Regions from separate parts of the Metabacillus sp. SLBN-84 genome, predicted to be linked through region 2. Evidence: a T-box and tRNA genes for the amino acid it is inferred to sense, from the RefSeq annotation. Region 2 holds a T-box; the other holds one or more tRNA genes.

Region 1 (10,362 bases), 380 kb from region 2:
CTATCCGTCTGTCATTTTTTGTATGGCTACTTTGAAGCGCTGCGAATCAGCGGCGAAGATGGCCCTGTCAGAGGATGGTCGGTTGTTTTTTCATTTCCCCTCGGATTTGTTTTTGCCTATTTTGCAGCGGTTTTTAACCAGCAAATCTAAGTTAGAACCCGGCAGATGTCTGCCGGGTCTTTTTGATGCCTCCGGCGGGATTCGAACCCGCACTCCTTTCGTAAGCATAGGCTAAGGGGAACACGCTTCCCTACGGATTTTCACCGGCAGGAATTTCACCTGCCTCAGCATAGTTGCTTTTCGGTGCTTCTGAAACCTTCGCCTTGCGACCCGGTTCTACTGTTTTCCGGCGCTCTTCCCTTCTAGAGCTACGGAGGCTTATTAAGAGTCTCTGCTTTCACAGAGACTCCCGCGGGAGTTTACAGCAGCTTTTCTATTAAACTCTCAACATACTCGTTCATGTTTCCAAAAGAATATCCTGTCATTTGTGCTTTTGTCACATCCAGCGTCCAGTCACCCGGAAGACCGTACGGAGACGCGTTTTCTTTTGTCACTTCTCCTGTAATGACTGCGGGTTTGTCTGCAGCACTCTCAATCCTGCCGATCAGTTCTCTCAGAGAGAAATTGTCTTCAAACGCTATATTATACGCTCCTGTCAGCCTTTCTTTTCCTGCATGAAAAAGAAAACCTGCTGCATCTTCAGATGAAGTGAAGCTGAAAGAAACATCATCATTTTTCGCGCCAATGGGCTCTTCTTTTTTCACTTTGTCTACATGAAATAAGAAGCGCTCGGTGTAATCATCTGTTCCGATGACCAGAGCAGGCCTGACAACAGCAACTGGCACTTTCGCATTCTGGAACAAATACGCTTCGGCACCGCGCTTTGCCTCCTGATAACCGGTCATTCCCCCATATTCTTTACGGTGTTTAAAGGTCGGGTCGAACAAGAGCGGGGCAAAATCCGTTTCCTTTCGCTCTTTGCCAAATTCATAGACAGCCATTGTTGATGTAAAGATATAATGGCCTATTTTACCCTCAAGCGCTTCATAAGCCGTTTTGGCTTCAAGCGGCGAGAAACAGGATTGATCATAGACAGTGTCCCATTGCCTTCCTTCAAAAGCCCGGGTCATTGATTCTTTCTTTTCCCGGTCAATGACAAGACGCTCGACTCCGTCTCCAAAATCATCCCGGGTTCTTCCTCTTGTTGCGACCGTCACAATTACTCCGTCCTCGAGAAGCTTATGAACAAGTCTCTTCCCAAAAAACTGTGTGCCTCCAAGTATTAACGCGGTTTTCAATGCAGTTTCATCTCCTTTTATGTATTCAGCCGCGCTGACAATTCCTTCAGATTCCAGCCGAATGCTGTCTCCGGATGATCGGTGCCTTCAATTGCATACGTATCCTCTCCCACTTTTTCAGGGCTGTATCGCTCATAGAACCCCTTTGACGGGTTGTCATTCATTACCCACAGCATCATCGATTGATAGTTCAGGTTCATCAGCTCCTCTGCTGCCGCACGAACCAGACTCTTACCAATACCTGCGCCTTGTGCTTCTTTCAGAAGATAGATGGCGTATAATTCGCCGTCATAGCCGTATTCCTGAGACCTGGACGGACCAAATCCCGCAAACCCGACAATTTTGCCCTCTTCATCTTCTGCAACGAAAACAGTATCCGGATTTATACTGTGCCAGATTTTCTCTTTGCTTTCGTAAGTCAGACTTTTTAAAAATGAATCTGCTACGATTCCCTTATACGTTGTCCGCCAGCTGTCGACGTGTACAATTGCAATTTGCTTTGCATCTTCTCTGGCAGCTTTTCTGATCAGTACCTTCATTTTCCAACACTCCTTGCTGACTAAAATTCGACAACTTTCAATAAAAACCCTGTTTCAAAAGGAGTTTCTTTTTTTGCAGAGAATAAGTTTATTAGACTTAATCAATTGGAGGCTTACCGTGAAAATCGTACTTCATGCCGCCCTGTCCATTTTTTATATCGTGTACTTTACCGCCGTCTTTTACGTTTTATTTCTCTTTTTAAATATCCCGGCGTCTGTTATTTCCGGCACAATCATATGCCTGCTTCTCCTTGGCCTCTTTATCTATTCCGTTTATGAAATGATTCACAGCAAAGAACGGAACCTTCTTTTTTTCAGAGGGCTGTCAGGAACGATCGCCCTTTCGGCAACAAGCATCGGCCTGATCATTACGCTGTTTTTCGTTGTGCTGATGAACATCATGACCACTCATGTGAATTACCAGAGCATCAGCCCGCGCGAAAAATTCGAATTCCAGGTCAATGCCTTTCTTCCGGTTGATCCTTACGAAGATTACAAAGACCAGGCAATGACGAAAACAATCTCACATATGACCGTTTTTTATCCGTCACTTAAGAAAAAGGATCTTGAACTGGCAGAAAACGAGTTTAAACAGGCAAGAGAAATAAGCAGGCGTCTGCTCGGCGAGATCGAGGATCAGCCTATAGATCTTCTTCTTTTAGACGAATCGCCTGATTCTCTGCACGAGCTTGATTATCTGGATTATATGGGATTTTACGACCACAACAAAAAAACGATGGCAGTTGTCATTCCGGATGAATACAATGCCTCATCTCCTGTTGTGATTGAAACGTTTTACCACGAGTATTCTCATTATTATTTAGAAAAGACACTTGAGAAGCTCGGCATTGAGCCTTACAAAATCCCGATCTGGTTTAATGAAGGACTGGCTGAATATGCGGGGTATAATGGGAAAGAGGTGCTTATCCCCCTTCAGTCTACCGTTTCTTTTTACGATCTCATCAATCCGGGAGACTGGGCAAATGCCCTTGAGAAAAGCACGGACGCAGACATTTATACTCAAAGCTATTATGCTGTAAAGATGCTTGCTGATGAATTTGGAGAAGAGATGATCCTCCAGCTGCTGAAGGAAACAAAAGCTGCCGGAAGCTTTGAAGAAGCCCTTAAAAATAAAACCGGATTTACGTATGAAGAGTTAGAGAGAAAATTAAAAGAGCAGTAAGATGCAAAGAGCACCAGGGAACAGCCCGGGTGCTCTTTGCCGTTTTACACGGCTTGTTTTTCAGGAATTTCTGCTCCGGTTTTTTTCTCAGTCATAAAAAGAAGCACACCGGCAACAATGATTCCGCCGCCAATCACCTGCGTAAGGAGAACCGTTTCCGCCAAAAAGAAATAGGCCAGGATAATCGAGCCCACCGGTTCAAACAGAATGGCGACCGAGATGACATTTGTCGAAATCCACTTCAGCGACCAGTTAAACAGCGAATGCCCAAGCAGGGTCGGGACTGCAGCAAGCAGAAGAAAATACATCCAGTCCTGCTGCGGATAGCCGCTGAGCGGATACTTCAGAGCCAGACAGTAGATTAGAAGTGTCACAGAACTGACGGCATAGACGATGAACGTATAAAGCGTCAGAGAGTGCCTTTTCCTCACTCCCTGGCCAAAAAGAAGGTATGCCGTGACCATCGCGCATGCAGCGAGAGCCAGAAAATCACCAAACAGAGCGAGGCCGCTGATCCTGAAATCCCCCCAGCTGATGACGGCACTGCCGGCAATCGCCAGCAGGGCACTTATTACTCCTCTGACTGAAACCCTTTCTTTAAAAAAGAAATACGTTCCGATAAAAGCAAACAGAGGCTGCAGCGTCACGAGAACAACCGAGCTTGTCACAGACGTGTAGTTCAGGGATTCAAACCAAAGGATAAAATGAAAGGCGAGCAGCACTCCGGCCAGGGCGGAATAGCTCCAGTCTTTCCGTGACATCGTCTTCAGCTGCGGCAGACATTTTGCCAGAAAAAGAGGCAGAACAAGCAGCGTGGAAAAAAACAGCCTGTAAAACGCAATAACCGGCGCAGGAGAAGATGTCAGTTTGACAAAAATAGCGGATGTTGAAACAGCCGCAACTCCCACAGCCAGTGCGATATATGGATACAAAGTGGTTTTGTTCATGTTTTTTCTCCTTCACCATTCACTCATTTCCATTATACTGCATGACGGACCCGGCAATTTGCAGAATATTATTTTCAAAACTTTCAAAAAATAGTTATAATGAAAGCGTAACCATTTAAATGTTCCGGGAGGTCCTATGCATTCACTCAAAAACAAAACCATCGGCCAATTACTGAAAGATACCGTTTCTGCATACGGAAATAGAGATGCGGTCGTCTATTCAAAAGAAAACATCCGCTATACCTATGATGAGTTTTACCGCGAGACAACAAAACTTGCAAAAGCATTAATCGGACTTGGCGTAAAAAAAGGCGAAAACATTGCCATATGGTCCACGAATGTTCCTGAATGGCTGCTCCTTCAGTTTGCATCAGCCCGCATCGGGGCCGTGCTTGTCACTGTCAACACCAGCTATCAAAGCAGTGAACTTAAGTATCTGCTGCAGCAGTCCGACTCTGCCGCTCTCTTTTTAATCGACGGCTTTAAGGGAACATCTTACGTTGATCTGGTCCGCTCCATCACGACTGAAACCTCTTCAGAAAACAGCTCACAGCCTGCACTCCCTTACTTGAAGAATCTCATTTACATAGGCCAAAACGAAGCACCGGAGGGAATGCTCAGCTGGAACGATCTTCTCGTCCGCGGCATGAAAGTGACGGATGAAGAACTTGCAGAACGCGAGAGTCTGCTCACACCTGAAGGCGTTATCAATATGCAGTATACGTCAGGTACAACCGGTTTTCCGAAAGGCGTTATGCTGACGCATCATAATATCGTCAACAACGGGTTTTTGGTGGCAAGTGCGATGAATTTGACTCATGAAGACCGCCTGTGTATTCCCGTCCCGTTTTTCCACTGCTTCGGCTGCGTTCTCGGCGTGCTTGCCTGCGTTTCAGTCGGCGCAGCAATGGTTCCGATTGTGGAATTCGATCCCGACCTTGTTCTTCAGACGGTTGAAATAGAAAAATGCACCGGGCTGCATGGCGTGCCAACGATGTTTATTGCAGAGCTGAACTCTCCTAATTTCAAAAAATACGACCTCTCCACTTTAAGAACAGGCATTATGGCTGGCTCCACCTGTCCGATTGAAGTGATGAAAAAAGTAATGAACGACATGGGCATGTCTGAAATCACAATCGCCTACGGACAAACAGAATCCTCGCCTGTTATTACGCAGACGACTGTAACAGATTCCATCGAACGCAAAGTGGAAACAGTGGGCAAGGCACATCCGCATGTGGAAGTGAAAATTATCGATCCCGTTACAGGAGAAGAAGTGCCAAGAGGCGTGCAGGGCGAGCTGTGCACAAGAGGGTATCTTGTCATGAAAGGGTATTACAAAATGCCGGAGGCTACTGAGGAAGCTATTGATAAACAGGGCTGGCTTCACACCGGCGACCTGGCCACGATGGATGAGCACGGCTATGTTGTCATCACCGGACGCCTCAAGGATATGATTATTCGCGGCGGCGAGAATGTCTATCCGCGTGAAATTGAAGAGTTCCTTTACCGTCATGAAGACATAGTGGACGTTCAGGTGATTGGCATTCCGGATGAAAAATACGGAGAAAGAGTCGCAGCCTGCATCGTTTTAAAAGAAGGCGCAGCACTTACTGCTGATGACGTAAAAGCCTTCTGCAGAGGACAGCTGTCCCACTATAAAATCCCTGAATACTACACCTTTGTCAAAGACTATCCGATGACCGCTTCAGGAAAAATCCAGAAATACAAACTCAGAGAACAGGTAAAACAGGAACTGGCCAGAGAACTGTCTGAAAAAAGCTGAGAAGAGATTCCTTAAGACAGGTTTGATAGAATAATAGCAGAAGGGAGAGATTAACGTGCTTACTTATACACTGAACGTACGGGAAGAACTGATGAAAGAAACAGAGCACATGACAGATGAACAGCTGAACCTGAAACCTTCACAGGATGTCTGGAGTCCCGGACAGATTCTCGACCATCTCTATCTGATGGAAACCGTCATAACAGGCGGCCTCAAGCACGTATTGATGAACGGTGAGAAAAAGGATGCCTCAGAAAAACCGCTCCAACTCGTTATTGACCGCTCGCACAAAGTGCCGGCACCTGATAACCTGAAGCCGGCAGATGGCCCCTTTTCAAAGGATGAGCTGTATGCGAAGCTTGACCGGTCACGCCGGGAGCTCATTAACTTTGCAGAAACAGCACCTGAACACGACCTGGAAGCAAAGGCGATGAAGCATCCGCATCTCGGAGACCTTTCTCTTAAACAGTGGATTGAATTTATCGGATATCATGAAAAAAGACATCTCCTTCAGCTGCTTGAAGTGCGAAGTGCGGTTTCCTGAAGAGAGGCTCTCACAGAAGCCATATAAAAAAGCGCAGACACCGTCTGCGCTTTTTTTTGTTCCTGATTATGTATTCAGGAGCCTCACCAGCAATACCACTTCTTCCAGATTTCCCATGACTCCTTAGGAACTTGCGGGAAACAATCTTCCCATTCTTTCTTCGTATACTTTTTCCAGCCCCATCCCCACCAGAACTTGGTCCAGCAATAATAATACTTGCCGTCGTATTTCACCGTATTTGCTTCATACTTGTTTTTCTGGCTGCTTCCATAATCATATTTCGTATTCTTGTCCCCAAAGAAATAAGAGAAGACCGAATCAAGAAACGAGTCGAACGAATTTTGCTGCGGCTGCGAATAATTGTATCCGGAAGCAAGAGCAGATGTCGGAGCAAAAAGAGCAGAAATAAGGACGAAAGCAATAACTGCATGTTTCAACTTTTTCAGAATGTTCACCTCCTTTACAAAGATTTCCTGACATTAGTATTTTACACGATAAGTTCTCAATAGAGAACAAAATAGTGTAATAAGCCTATGTAAATTTTGATTCTTTTTATCCACGATACATCCAGATAAAGAAAATAATGGTATCATTTAATAGGTCGCACTTAAATAAAAGGAGTCTTGGAATCTTGAATAAAGGACTTAAAATTGCAGCTGCAGCTGTCTTGGTGCTGCTCTCGGCCGGGGTGATCGGCGTCTGGACAATGGTTTACCTGAAGAACACGGGTGCTGAAGAACATCCAACCGCCGCTGAAACCAACCGGCCCCCTCAGCAAGTGCAGGATTATGGGGACACAGAAAATCCTGAATACGCTGATGCAGGTGAATTCATCAAAAAATTTCATGAGTTCTATAATCAAACAACCGGCTGGGAAAGAATCAATGATCTGAACATGCCTGACCAAATTGCCCGGGCTGAAGCAGCCAAGGCCTATGCCGGCCATTTCATTCCCCTGACAGAAGATTCCGCTTTAAAAGCAGATCTTGAAGCCATCACCATGCATGCCGACAGTGTCATCGCAGGAAACGCTGAAACCGTCCTGACTCTCCACCGTTATTTTCATGATTTAGATATTGCCGTAAACGGATATGTCCATGAGCAAATTTTCGGAGTAACCGAAAGCAAATAAAAAACAGTCAAAATTTTTTTCGTTTTGACTGTTTTTTCTATTGCAACATAGTGAATGTCGGAGTATAATTTAGTATATCGCCAAAAGCAACTGGCACTAATTCTATACGGGGCATTAGCTCAGCTGGGAGAGCGCTACGCTGGCAGCGTAGAGGTCATCGGTTCGATCCCGTTATGCTCCATATCCGGAAACCCTTGTGCAGCAAGGGTTTTTTTGTTTTATAAAATAATTGTCAAACCGCTGCTTTCTTTTATCCTTCCATCTGAAAACTGGCACCCTTCCCCATTTGACTTTCTGTCGCTCTTTCTTATATAGTTTAGTTAACTAAACTTTACTAAAACAACGAGGTCATATGATGAATGTTCTATCAAACCGTCGATTTTTATTCACCTGGCTGTCCGGTGTGTTTGTGACACTCGGATTTTCCATATTCTTTTTGAGTGTATCCTGGCTTACCATTGATGTGCTTGAACAGCCCGGTCTTCTTGGGCTGATTATGACAGCCGTTTCTCTTCCAAGAGTGCTGATGATGGTCTTTGGCGGCGTATTTGCAGACCGCTATCAGAAAAGCAGGCTGCTGTTTCTGACAAACATTGTGCAGGCACTGCTCATGGCTGTGATGGTGCTGCTTCACGTGACAGAATCTTATTCGGTTACAGCTCTGCTTGTGATCGCTGTTTCCTTCGGGATTCTTGACGGTATTTCTTATCCTGCTCTTTCATCGCTCCTGCCGACTCTTGTTAAAAAGAAGGAGCTTCACCGCGCCAATTCGCTTTTTCAGGGATCACTTGAACTGATGTTTGTGATTGGCCCGTTTCTGGCCGGGCTGCTTTTGACGCTTGGAGGATATTCTCTGAGCTTTGGAACCTCGAGTGCACTGATTTTCCTTGCGGCCGCATTGATTCTTCCGAAATGGATCGGCGACTCGGTGCCGGATGCAAGGAAGCTGTCGATGCGCTATGTTATAGACGATTTAAAGGAAGGGATTTCGTATGTGTCCAAAACGCCTGTGCTGCGGTCCGGAACGCTTGCCATCGCCTCTGTTAACCTGTTTGTGATGGGTCCTGTCATTATGAGCATACCCATTCTTGTGGGCGAGCGCGGAGGCACGCCATTTGATCTGAGTCTGATTGAAGGTGGCCTTGCAGTCGGAACGTTTGCCGCAAGCTTCCTTATGCTGATGCTCAGGTCGGTGCACCGCGGTCGTTTTGTTTACAGGGCTCTCTTTTTAACTGCAATCGCGTTTTTCTTTTATACCCAGGCCGAGTCCATCTCGCTTCTCGCTCTTTCAGCCGGACTGAGCGGATTTATGCTGATGCTGGTTTATCTGCCTGCCGTGACGGTTATGCAGGAACACAGTGATCAGGATAAGCTCGGCAGGGTCATGAGCATCATGGCGCTCGCCGCCTCCGGGCTTGAGCCTGTTGCCTTTTCGGTTCTGTCCGTTCTCGTCGCATTGTCCGTGCCTATTCAGACGCTCCTGCTTGTTTTTGCAGGATTGATGCTTGCAGCGGCCATCTTCTTATACATCAAGGGCGGCACTCTGCGAAAAACACCTTAACCCGAAAGGAATGAAGCCTGTGGATTCGCTGAAAAAACAGCAAATTGTTCAAATGTACCGGCAGATTGATGAGCTTGACCTCCTGCTGACACAATACTTTACCGATCTGAATGATTTTAATCTGACCTATCAGCAGGAACAAATCCTGTTGCTGTTTAAAAGACAAAAGACCTGGACAACAACGGAAATTGCCCTGCGCATGAATATTTCGAAGAGCGCAGTCAGCCAGGTGTTAAAAGTACTTCAGCAGGAGACATTCATCCGCAAGGAAAAAAATCCGGAAAACCTTCGCGAAAGCTTTATTCATCTTGATGTGCAGGGAGTGGCTTATTCTAATAAAATTGACGAGATTGAAGATCGTCTGACTGAGGAATTATTTTCTCTCTTTGCTGAGGATGATTTGAATACGGTAACGAAAGCATTTAATTTGATGATTAATTATCTTAAAAAGTAACGCCCGTTCCGCCGGTTATACAAGTAGAATCAGCCAAAAAGCCATAGAAAAAAGAGCTGCAGCCTAAAACCTGCAGCTCTTTCCTTTACCTAAAACTTAAACTTTTTCAGTTCTTCCTGAAGCTCGCCGGCTATCTGGCTCAGTGAAGCAGCCGAAGCGGAAACCTCCCTGCATGGCCGAGAGCTGTTCCTTTGAAGAAACGGCAGCACTTTTTGAATTCAGGGATGTATCAGTCGCTGCGTTTGCAAGCGAATGGATTCGTTCGTTTACGTGCTTGGATGCCCCTGCCATTTCTTTTGCATACCTGGATACGTCTTCAATTTTTTCAGAGACTAAATGGATGGAAGAAATGATGTTCTGGAAGGCATGACCGGCTTCGTTCATGGCCTCAGTTCCTTTTTTCACTTCGCCTTCCCCCTGTGCCATAGAAGAAATCGCAGTGCTTGCATCATTCTGAATATGGCCGATCAGTTCGTCAATTTGATCAGCTGATTCTTTGGACTGCTCTGCAAGCTTTCTGACTTCATCGGCTACTATGGCAAAGCCCCGTCCGTGCTCGCCCGCCCGAGCAGCTTCAATGGCGGCGTTCAATGACAGAAGATTTGTCTGATCTGCAATTCCTGTAATCATTTCCGCAATTTTCCCGATTTCTTTTGACCTGTTCCCCAAGTTGGCAAGCAGGTTTGAAGTGACGGCAACAGAAGTTTGTATAGCGCCCATTTGCACGACCGCTTTTTTAACAAGAATATTCCCTTCTGATGCCTGCTTTGCAGCTGTCTGTGATTCTTTTGAAACCTCAGCTGAGGATTCAGCAATCTGAAGGACTCCGCCTGCCATCTCTTCCATGGAGTGAACTGAGCGATTGGCACTTTCAGATGAGGTGGTGGCATCTTCTGCTATCCCCTGAATGGTCGCTGT
Region 2 (10,362 bases):
GTAAACACTGACTACCGTTGCAACATAGTGAATGGACTTCATGCGGCCTTCAATTTTCAGGCTGTCAATTCCAAGCTCGATCATTTTCGGAATGGACTGGATCAGATTTAAGTCTTTGGGACTCATGGCAAACGCAGCGTCATCCCCGCTGAACAAAGCTTCTTCCCCATTATCTGAGAGCTTGTAAAGATCGTAGTCCCAGCGGCATGACTGACAGCATCCCCCGCGGTTTGAATCACGCGCAGTCATATGATTGCTCAGTACGCAGCGTCCTGAATACGCAATGCACATTGCTCCGTGGATAAAGGTTTCAATTTCAATATCAACTTTTTCTTTCATTTCTTTTATTTCTTCAGCGCTTGTTTCACGTGCAAGCACCACCCGCTCAAGTCCCTCTTCTTTCCAGAACTGAACAGCTTTCCAGTTGGAGAGAGACTGCTGTGTGCTCAGATGCACTTCAAGTTTCGGAGCTACTCTGCGGCATGTTTCGATAATCATCGGATCAGCCACGATAATGCCAGAAACGCCTGCTTCCTGAAGGCCCATAAGGTACTCTTCAAGCCCGTCCATGTTTTCGTTATGGGCAAAAATGTTGGTCGTAACATAAATTCTTGCACCGTATTTGTTTGCAAACTGCACACCTTCAGCCATTTCTTCCAATGAGAAATTATCTGCATTAGAACGGAGGCCGAATTCTTTTCCGCCGATAAAAACGGCGTCTGCACCGTAGTGAACGGCGATTTTCAATTTTTCGAGATTGCCTGCCGGCGCAAGCAATTCCGGTTTTTTCACAATGACGCGTTTGCCGTCTATGATCTGTGAAATGTTATCTGCAGCAGTCACCATCATTTATTCCTCCTTGTTTCATTCCAGCTTCTATTAATAAACGGTTTCTTTAAAGAAAAATCCTGTATCGAGCGGGCGGTTTTCAGGCTGAATGTCTTCAATTTCTGAAAGAAGATCATCTTTTACATTTTCATACTCATCGCGGTCTTCCACGCAGAGATCGATCGCCTTGCGGTATTTTTTGGTTACCTCAATCAAATACTCAGACGTTTGAAGGACACCGTCAATTTTGAAAGAGTCAATGCCTGCATCAATCATGTCAGAGAGCTCATCAATAATGCACATATCATTCGGGCTCATGATGTGTGTGCCGTTTTCGTCCTCATAAATCGGATATTTGTTGCTGCGTTCCTTGTCGTGCAGGAACATCGCTTTTTCACTCTGAATGTTTTCAATCTTCATTGCTTTTCCCTGGTATTCGAAGTAGTTTCCGATGAGGGAGCGCTTGGACTGGAACATGCATGTCATTCCGTGGACCTGAACTTCAATTTCCACTTCTGCATGTTCTTTCGTGTCGATAATCGATTCCATGCTTAACTCACGTGCAAGAACCGCCCGTTTTGCCCCTTTTCTTCCCCAATAATTGCATGTATACCAGTTTGTAGCCGTCGTTTCCGTATTCCAGTGAAGAGGAAGCTCAGGAGCAGCTTCTTTTGCCGCCATGAGAACGGCAGGATCTCCAAATAAAACAGCATCCACGTTGATTTCTTTCAGAAAACGAAGATAATCATACAGATCTTCTATCTTTTCGTTATGAAAAATCGCATTCACAGCGGCGTATACTTTTACATCTTTAGAGTGGGCAATGGCGGTTGCCTCTCTCATTTGGTCACGATTAAATTCACCTGCAAGTCTGAGCCCGAAGCGCTGTTCTCCTAGAACAAAAGCAGTAGCCCCTGCATCTGCAAGGGGGATTAAATCTTCCATCTTGGTTGGTGTGACAATTAATTCAGGTTTATTCATCTTGTTCACCTCGTTTTATACTTACGGCCATTCCATCTCCGACAGGGAAAATCGCTGTGTGATAAGAAGGATGGGACATCAGCCATTCATTGTAGCTGCGGATTTTCCTGAGCAGTGCACGCCGTCTCCGGTGAAACGACATGTCCTCCTCTTCATTCGCAACAAGTCCTTTAAACAGGACGTTGTCCGTTATGATGCAGCCGTCTTTAGAGAGCATCGGCTCGTACATTTCAAAAAATCTCATATACTGACCCTTGGCAGCATCAATGAAAATAACGTCATACGGTCCTTTTTCAGCAATCTGCTCTTTCAGCTGAAGGGCGTCGCCGTGGAGAGCCGTTATTCTGTCACTGAGGCCATTTTCCGTGATATTCTGGGATGCCTGTTTATAGCGTTCTGCATTTCGCTCAGCCGTAACAATTTCCGCTTGCGGAAGCGCCCTGCACATGCGGATGGCAGAATAGCCGATGGCTGTGCCGATTTCCAGTATTTTTCTTGGCTGTTTCAGCACAAGGAGACTGATCAGAACTTCGATCCCTGTCTTTTCCATAATCGGAACGACGTGCTGTTCTGCATATTCCTCCATCTTTCTGATGGATTCATCCTGCTCGGGAAGAAGGCTTTCTATATATGTTAAAATTGATTCGTTTTCCATTGTCTTCTCCTTTAAACGCCGCACTGGCGGGCGTTCAGGTCTATCTTATCTCATGAAAATAAGAGTTCTACCGAAGAACTCTTGGCTGTATTTATCGTTTTGTTTATCTTTGTCTTTGCAACTCGATATATTTTACCACAATAGAAAAGGGAATGCGAATTTTTTCGCCTTCCCCTGTTTCTTATTTATTCGTGATGTGTTCAGCTTTTGCTTTGTTATGTTCTGCAAGTGTTTTCGTGAAAATCACTTCGCCTTTTTTCGTTGCGAGGAAGTAGAGATAGTCCGTTTTGGCAGGCTCAATTGCCGCCTTCATCGACTGGCTTCCCGGATTTGCAATCGGTCCCGGCGGAAGTCCCTGTACTTTGTACGTATTATAGGGTGATTCTACTTCAAGATCTTTGTAAAACACGCGGTCTTTATGCTTTCCAAGTGCGTATAGTACGGTAGGGTCGGTCTGAAGCGGCATTTTTTTGCTGATCCGGTTATAAAAAACGCTTGAAATCTTTTCCCTGTCAGCTGACTGGGTCGCTTCTTCTTCGATGAGAGAGGCCATCGTCAAAAACCTGTGAACCGGCATGTTTTTTTCTTCGAGCTGGTCTGCATAAGGCTTGACCACTTCATCTGTTTTCTTGATCATTTCTTCTAAGATCAGATCAAGCGGAGGTTTTTCCTCATAAAACGGATAAGTTGCCGGATAAAAATAGCCTTCAAGCGGGTACTTAATATCCTGGCCGTAAATTTCTTTTGTCACGGTTTCCGGATATTTTTTCTGCATAGCCGAAATAAATTCTTTGCTGTTCATTCTGTTCAGCACTTCTTTTTCAGGGTAGCCGGAATGTTTGGCAACCTGTGCTGCAATCTGTGTGAGCTGAATACCTTCAGGGACGGGAATCTGAAACACAACGTCTGTTATCACCCGGCCTGATTTAAGACTTGCGATGATATCTTCAAGTTCCATCGCTGGAGTAAGTTTGTAGTCACCAGCCTGAAAACCTGATTCGTTTTTAAATTTTACATAGTATTTGAAAACCCTTTTATCTTTAATAATCTTTTCTTCTTCCAGAATAGCTGCAATGGATGAGACAGATGAACCTATAGGTATCTTTACATTCACTGCCTTTTTATCTGTTTCATCAGCCGGCTCAAGCGCGGATTTGATATATAAATAGCCTCCGCCGATCAGCCCTGTCATAGCTATAAGCAGAACAGCGACAACAATCAGGACAATCTTCCGGATGACTCTTGCTTCCTGCTGTTTTTCCAGGAGTTTGTGCTGCAATGTATGTTTGTTCGAATCTCCCTCTGACATTATGGACGAGCTCCCCCTTTCATCATCATGATTATACTACATAATGACCATTTTTTCGCCAAATTCCACCACATTTTTACGGGAGCGCCTGTCACGTCCCGCAAAAACAGAGAATTTCCCCTTTCAAGAGTGTTCCCTTTATACGGTATTAAAAGCAAAAAAAAATAAACCGTCAAATGACGGTTTATTCTCATCTGACGATTTAATTTTCTTCCTCTTCGTTGTCAAGGAATGTATTCAGCATTTCTTCTACAAGATCCCACTCTTCTTCTGTTTCAATCGGAGCAAGTTCCCCGTCCACGCCGTCTGCAGTAGGCTCAAAGCTTGATGCATGAATTTCGATTTCTTCCTCGTCATCCTGTTCGCCAAGCGGATAGTAAAGGACGTAAGACTTTCCGAACTCCTCAGAAGCGAAAGTGAAAAGAATTTCGCAAAGCTGCTCGTTGCCGTTTTCGTCTACTACTGTAATTTGTTTTTCTCCGTGTTCCATGTAAGTCACCTCATCTATAGTTTGCTGCCGGTTAGTTCAGGCTGTCAAGGTACCCCTGAAGGATCATGACGGCAGCCATTTTATCAATTACCTTTTTTCTCTTTTTTCTGCTGACATCCGCTGAGAGCAGAACACGTTCTGCAGCCATCGTGGATAATCGTTCATCCCAGAGGATGACCGGGATGCCGAAGGTTTTTTCAAGCTTTGAAGCAAACCTCTGGCTTGCTTCTCCCCTTGGTCCGACCGTTCCATTCATGTTCTTTGGAAAACCGAGGACAAATTTCTCTGCATGATGCTCATTTACAATCTGAGTCAGCCTGGGAAGCCCAAAATTCCCTGCTGTTTCATCAATTTTAATTGTCTCGATTCCCTGTGCTGTCCAGCCAAGTTCATCGCTGACAGCGACTCCGATTGTTTTGGAGCCATAGTCAAGCCCGATAATTCGCATATTAATCCTCTCTATGATGGTGTAAGTACGATTTGACCAATTCCTCAATGAGTTCGTCGCGTTCAAGCTTGCGGATTAAATTTCTTGCATCGCGATGCCGCGGAATATAAGCGGGATCTCCGGAGAGCAGGTAACCTACGATCTGATTGATCGGGTTATACCCTTTTTCCTTTAAGGCATCATAAACAGTGAACAGCACTTCATTTACGTTCGTCTCCACTGCTTCCTCAGAAAAATTAAACTTCATTGTTTTGTCAAAGGAACTCATCACACGCACCTCTTTCCCAGATTCGTCTGTTTGAATCTGCTTGTCCATTCTTATTACCATTCTACACTAAGTATGGAAATTATAAAACGGATTTCCCTTGCAGGAAGAAAAATCAGACGCTTTTCACCCATTCTGAAGCATATTTCAGGGCACTTTCAAGTTTATCAGGGTCTTTTCCGCCGGCCTGAGCCATATCAGGGCGCCCTCCGCCGCTTCCGCCGCACCGAGCCGCGACTTCTTTGATCAGTTTGCCGGAATGATAGCCTTTCTTAACTAGATCGCCTGTTACACCAGCTGCAAGACTGACTTTCCCGTCATGTGCAGCACCAAGAATAACAACCGCTGATCCAAGTTTTTGCTTCAGCTCATCCACCATAGAACGCAGACTGTTCATGTCTTTTGCACTTACTTTACTTGCAAGAAGAGTAACTCCGTCAATTTCAGCAGCCTGGCTCAGCAAGCTTCCAGCTTCTACGTTACCCAGTTTAGCTGTCAATGATTCATTTTCCCTCTGAAGAGAACGAACTTCCAGAAGCAGCGCGTCAACCCGGTTTGCAGCATCTTTCGGACTTGATTTAAGTTTTCCTGCAACGTCTGAAAGGATAGACAGCTGATCTTTGACAAGCTGATACGCACCTTGTCCAGTTACAGCTTCAATTCTTCGTGTGCCTGCGCCAATTCCTAATTCAGCCACAATTTTAAACATCCCGATGGACGCTGTATTGTCAACATGGCAGCCGCCGCACAGCTCAAGGCTGTAATCGCCGACTTGAACGACCCGCACTATATCTCCGTATTTCTCTCCGAACAGAGCCATCGCACCCATTTCTTTTGCTTCAGCGATCGGCTTAAGCTCAATATTTACTCCGATGCTTTTCCAGATCTGTTCGTTGACGATCTGTTCAATTTGCTCAAGTTCCTCAGGCTGCACCTGTCCGAAATGAGAGAAGTCAAAGCGGAGTCTTTCACCTGTTACAAGGGAGCCCGCCTGATTGACATGTCCTCCAAGGACATCTTTAAGAGCCTGATGCAAAAGATGTGTCGCTGTATGATTTTTAATAATGGCACTGCGTGTTTTTTCATCAACAGAAGCTGTTACCTCGTCATTTGTTTTCACTGTTCCGCTTACAACAATGGCCGTATGAAGGTTCTGGCCGTTTGGCGCTTTTTGGACATGCTTGACCTGAAGCTTCACAGCATCACTTTCAATTGTGCCCTCATCTGCAATCTGTCCGCCGCTCTCTGCATAGAATGGCGTTTCATTCAGAATCAGCTGCACTTCGTCTCCTTCATGCGCTTCATTGATGATCTCTCCGTTTTTCAAAAGAACGGAAACGGCAGCTTTTGCTGTAAGGCTGCTGTAGCCGACAAACGTGCTGTCCGCTTTGATTTCGCCGAGCACTCCGCCCTGAACCTGCATCGAATCAACATCCTGCCTTGCAGCACGTGCGCGCTCCCGCTGGCCTTCCATCTCTCTTTTAAAGCCTTCATGATCGATTTCCATCTGCTCTTCCTGTGCATATTCCTCTGTTAATTCAACAGGGAAACCGTACGTATCGTATAGACGGAATACATCCGCTCCAGGAATAACTGAGCTGCTTTTCGCTTTTTGGACTTTGACCACTTCCGATAAAATAGCCAGGCCGTCATTCAGTGTTTCATGGAAACGTTCTTCTTCGTTTTTAATCACCTTTTGGATAAATTCCGTTTTAGTCTGCACTTCCGGATAAAAATCAACCATAATTTCTCCCACAACCGGAACGAGATCATACATGAACGGACGGTTGATGGAAAGCTTTTTGGCATACCTTACAGCACGGCGGAGAAGACGTCTCAGTACATAGCCGCGGCCTTCATTAGAAGGAAGTGCTCCGTCACCGACTGCGAATGTCACTGTTCGGATATGATCGGCAATCACTTTAAAGGCCTCATCTTTTTCAGCATCCACGCGGTATTTTTCGCCTGATGCGTTTTCTGTTGCGCTGATGATCGGCATGAACAGATCTGTATCGAAGTTAGTCGGCACATCCTGAATGACCGAAACCATCCGCTCAAGGCCCATACCCGTATCGATGTTTTTCTTCGGAAGCGGAGTATACGTGCCGTCGGAATTATGGTTAAACTCAGAGAACACAAGGTTCCACACTTCAAGATAGCGTTCATTTTCGCCGCCCGGATATAGCTCAGGGTCCTGCGGGTCATTTCCGTATGACTCTCCACGGTCGTAGAAAATCTCTGTATTCGGTCCGCTTGGACCTTCTCCGATATCCCAGAAGTTGCCCTCCAGACGGATAATCCGTTCTTCCGGAACACCGATTTTATCTTTCCAGATCAGGAACGCTTCATCATCTTCCGGATGAATGGTAACCGAAAGCTTCTCAGGGTCAAAACCGATCCAGTTCTTGTCCGTCAGAAATTCCCATGCCCATTCAATCGCCTCTACTTTAAAGTAGTCGCCGATGGAAAAGTTGCCCAGCATTTCAAAAAACGTATGATGGCGCGCCGTTTTTCCGACGTTTTCAATGTCATTTGTGCGGATTGATTTCTGCGCGTTGCAAATTCTTGGATTTGCAGGGATCACCCGTCCGTCAAAGTATTTTTTCAATGTAGCAACCCCGCTGTTGATCCATAAGAGCGACGGATCTTCATGCGGCACGAGAGATGCACTTGGTTCCACTGCATGTCCTTTTTCTTTAAAGAAGTCCAAGAACATTTGGCGTACTTGTGCTGAGGTTAATGTTTTCATACTTTATTCCTCCTTATGTAAGATGCAAATAAAAAACTCCCGCCTCTGTGAAAATCGCGCTTGATTTTCACAGGGACGAGAGATTGCTCGCGGTACCACCCTGATTATAGACATACTAGTCCATCACTTCATTAAAACCGTAACGTGGTTTCACCGGCAGGTTTTGCCCGCACTCCGGAATAGCCTTCTGTTCCCCTTCATCTCAGGGCTCTCTCAGCGTACAAGCCCCTCTCTTGTCAGATGGTCTGAAACATACTCGTTCCTTCATCGTTTTCCTATTTGCGCTTTATACGCTGAATTATAGTTTAACGCCAACCCATTGTCAATGCTGTCTTCTCAGCTGCATGAGATGCATGAGTGTGACTTTCAGCACCGCAAGCACAGGAACAGCCAAAATCAGTCCAATGATACCGGCTATTTCACCACCCGCAAGCAAAGCAAGCATAATCACAATCGGATGCATATGAAGGCTTCTACCGACGATCAGCGGACCGAGAATGTTCCCTTCAATAAACTGAAGCGTGAAAATAATGGCAGCAACAATCAAGACCGTATTTAGTGACATGGATGCTGCAATGATGACAGCCGGAATCGCTCCGATGACAGGCCCGAAATACGGGATAACGTTCGTAACCCCAATCAGAATTCCGATAACGAGCGGATACTTAATATCAAAAAACCAAAGAGAAACAAACGCAAGAAGTCCAATAATCACACAGACGAGCAGCTGACCTCTTATATAGCTGCCAAGCGACTGATCGACATCTCTGACAAAAACGGAAGCCTCCGCTCTCCATCTTTTAGGAGTCAAATACCAGGCTGCTTTTTTCAATTGCTCATAATCCTTCAGCATATAAAAAACCAGAAATGGAATCAGCGCGAGAACCAGAATGTAATCAACAGCCTTGCCCAGACTGCTCAGAATTTTATCAATCCAGTATGAAAACCATGCTTCAACATTCTGAAAACCCTCTTCAATTCTTGTATGAATTTCATTAGGGAACCGGTCCGTCTGGGTGTGAACCATCTCAAGCCAGCCCTGGTATTTTTGCTCAAGCACAGGAAAACTGGCCGATAATTCCTTCAGCTGAATAATCATCACCGGAATGCCTTTATAGAGGCCGTACCCGACCCCGCCAAAGAAAAGGGTGTAGATAATCAGGATCGAAAGTGTCCGGGGCACACCTGTAGAGTGGAGCTTTTCAATTACCGGATGGAGCAAATATGTAATAAAGCCTGCAATTAAAAAAGGGATCAGGATGGCCTTTATCATCATGTACAAAGGATCCCACAGTACTCTCAGCTTCATAAAGAGAAAAACAGAAAGCAGGGTCAGAAGGAATATTGCGATTCTCAGCAGCCATTTGACATATCGTTCTCTCAAGTTGCATCCCCTCCTCGTCTTTAGTTTGGTGATGGAGGGGGGAATTATTCATGGGCTGGGAAGAATGACGCGAACTCATTATCCTCTCTTTACTAATTGCAGGCTGTTTTTATGATGAATATAAATCTCAAACTGTACCTGTACCCGTTCCCTTTCGCTCCAGTCACTTGCTTTCCGCGGGGAGCGCCTGGAGCCTTCCGCTTCAGTTCACTGGTGTTTTACGAGAGTTAAGATAGAGGAAAACTCTTTAAAGAAGTTGTTCTAGCTGCACTATTTTCTGATCTTCGTTTTACCTGTTGTCCTATACTATTGAAGCTTGTATTTATAGGGATGCATTTTCCCTTTTTGGTACCCCATATTCCCGCTGATCATTTTTATAGGGATGCATGCCCTTTATTCAAATAAAAAAGCAGCCAGGTAACCTGACTGCTTTTCATCATGCGCGCATCAGAATAGTTTCTTAATGCGTTTTTTCATTTTTTTCATGTCCCGCTTAGAAACGGAAACACGTCCAAGTAAATCTGTAAGCATTGAGGTCATTCGCCGGTTCATACTCATTTCCCCCTTGCTGCTGCGTTTACATGCTGATTGTTCGGTCATCATCTGAGAAAAGATCATCAAGAGAACTTAACGAACCGTCCTCTTCCACCTGGTGGGTGAAAATCTGTCCTTTAGATACAGACAGCTCTATGAAGCATCCCCAGCAGTAATACTGGTTTACGCCGATTTTCCCTATATCTTTGCTTTTGCAATTCGGGCATTTCAACAATTTGGTGCACCTCGCTAATGAATAAAATCCATGACGATTGCATCTTTGCTGATCGTTAAAGTCCCTGGAGGATCAAGTTTCTTCTTTCCCTCCATCATGTCTGCAAAGAATCCGTCCGTCAGTTCATATGCTACAATGGTGCCCAAATGTTCAGAAAAATATACATCTGCGAGAAGACCAAGCTTCTCGCCCTCTGCAGAAAAAACCTCTTTGTATTGGATTCGGCGGCGTGATGTTAGGAAATAAGCTTCTCTGAATTCAGACAGCGATTTCAGCGTGCTTCTTCCTTTCATCATAATTCCGTCCTTGCCGATGGTGCAAATCGATTCACTCGGTACGATGCGCCCTTTCTTAAAAAAGCCTTTTTCATGCAGCAAAAGTCCGGTGAAACGGCCGTTTTTATCAAGGCATGCATCACATACATACCCCGCTATATAACCGTCTTCCAGATCGACTACAGGAAGGCCTCTGAGCTCTGTGAATG

What was found. The T-box of region 2 lies ahead of alaS (alanine--tRNA ligase). A T-box ahead of a tRNA ligase gene usually reads a tRNA of that ligase, here a tRNA-Ala.
Region 1: it encodes a tRNA-Ala, which carries the amino acid that the T-box ahead of alaS (alanine--tRNA ligase) is inferred to sense. The anticodon was not compared.

Annotation. Positions count from the first base shown of each region.
Region 1 covers NZ_JBRJIP010000001.1:989,757-1,000,118, reverse strand. Annotated here, with positions in the region: gene RKD52_RS04830 (hypothetical protein) at 1-150, shown strand, start outside; gene RKD52_RS04825 (NAD-dependent epimerase/dehydratase family protein) at 420-1,298, opposite strand; gene RKD52_RS04820 (N-acetyltransferase family protein) at 1,316-1,837, opposite strand; gene RKD52_RS04815 (peptidase MA family metallohydrolase) at 1,956-3,020, shown strand; gene RKD52_RS04810 (DMT family transporter) at 3,065-3,967, opposite strand; gene RKD52_RS04805 (AMP-binding protein) at 4,104-5,753, shown strand; gene RKD52_RS04800 (DinB family protein) at 5,809-6,297, shown strand; gene RKD52_RS04795 (hypothetical protein) at 6,381-6,734, opposite strand; gene RKD52_RS04790 (hypothetical protein) at 6,929-7,429, shown strand; tRNA gene RKD52_RS04785 (tRNA-Ala) at 7,538-7,610, shown strand; gene RKD52_RS04780 (MFS transporter) at 7,782-8,990, shown strand; gene RKD52_RS04775 (MarR family winged helix-turn-helix transcriptional regulator) at 9,001-9,444, shown strand; gene RKD52_RS04770 (methyl-accepting chemotaxis protein) at 9,541-10,362, opposite strand, start outside.
Region 2 covers NZ_JBRJIP010000001.1:1,372,283-1,382,644, reverse strand. Annotated here, with positions in the region: gene RKD52_RS06765 (peptidase U32 family protein) at 1-846, opposite strand, end outside; gene RKD52_RS06760 (peptidase U32 family protein) at 880-1,809, opposite strand; gene RKD52_RS06755 (O-methyltransferase) at 1,802-2,464, opposite strand; gene mltG (endolytic transglycosylase MltG) at 2,646-3,773, opposite strand; gene RKD52_RS06745 (DUF1292 domain-containing protein) at 3,976-4,263, opposite strand; gene ruvX (Holliday junction resolvase RuvX) at 4,295-4,711, opposite strand; gene RKD52_RS06735 (IreB family regulatory phosphoprotein) at 4,713-4,979, opposite strand; gene alaS (alanine--tRNA ligase) at 5,092-7,725, opposite strand; T-box leader at 7,794-8,002, opposite strand; gene RKD52_RS06725 (AI-2E family transporter) at 8,048-9,109, opposite strand; gene RKD52_RS06720 (hypothetical protein) at 9,687-9,878, opposite strand; gene RKD52_RS06715 (PRC-barrel domain-containing protein) at 9,893-10,362, opposite strand, start outside.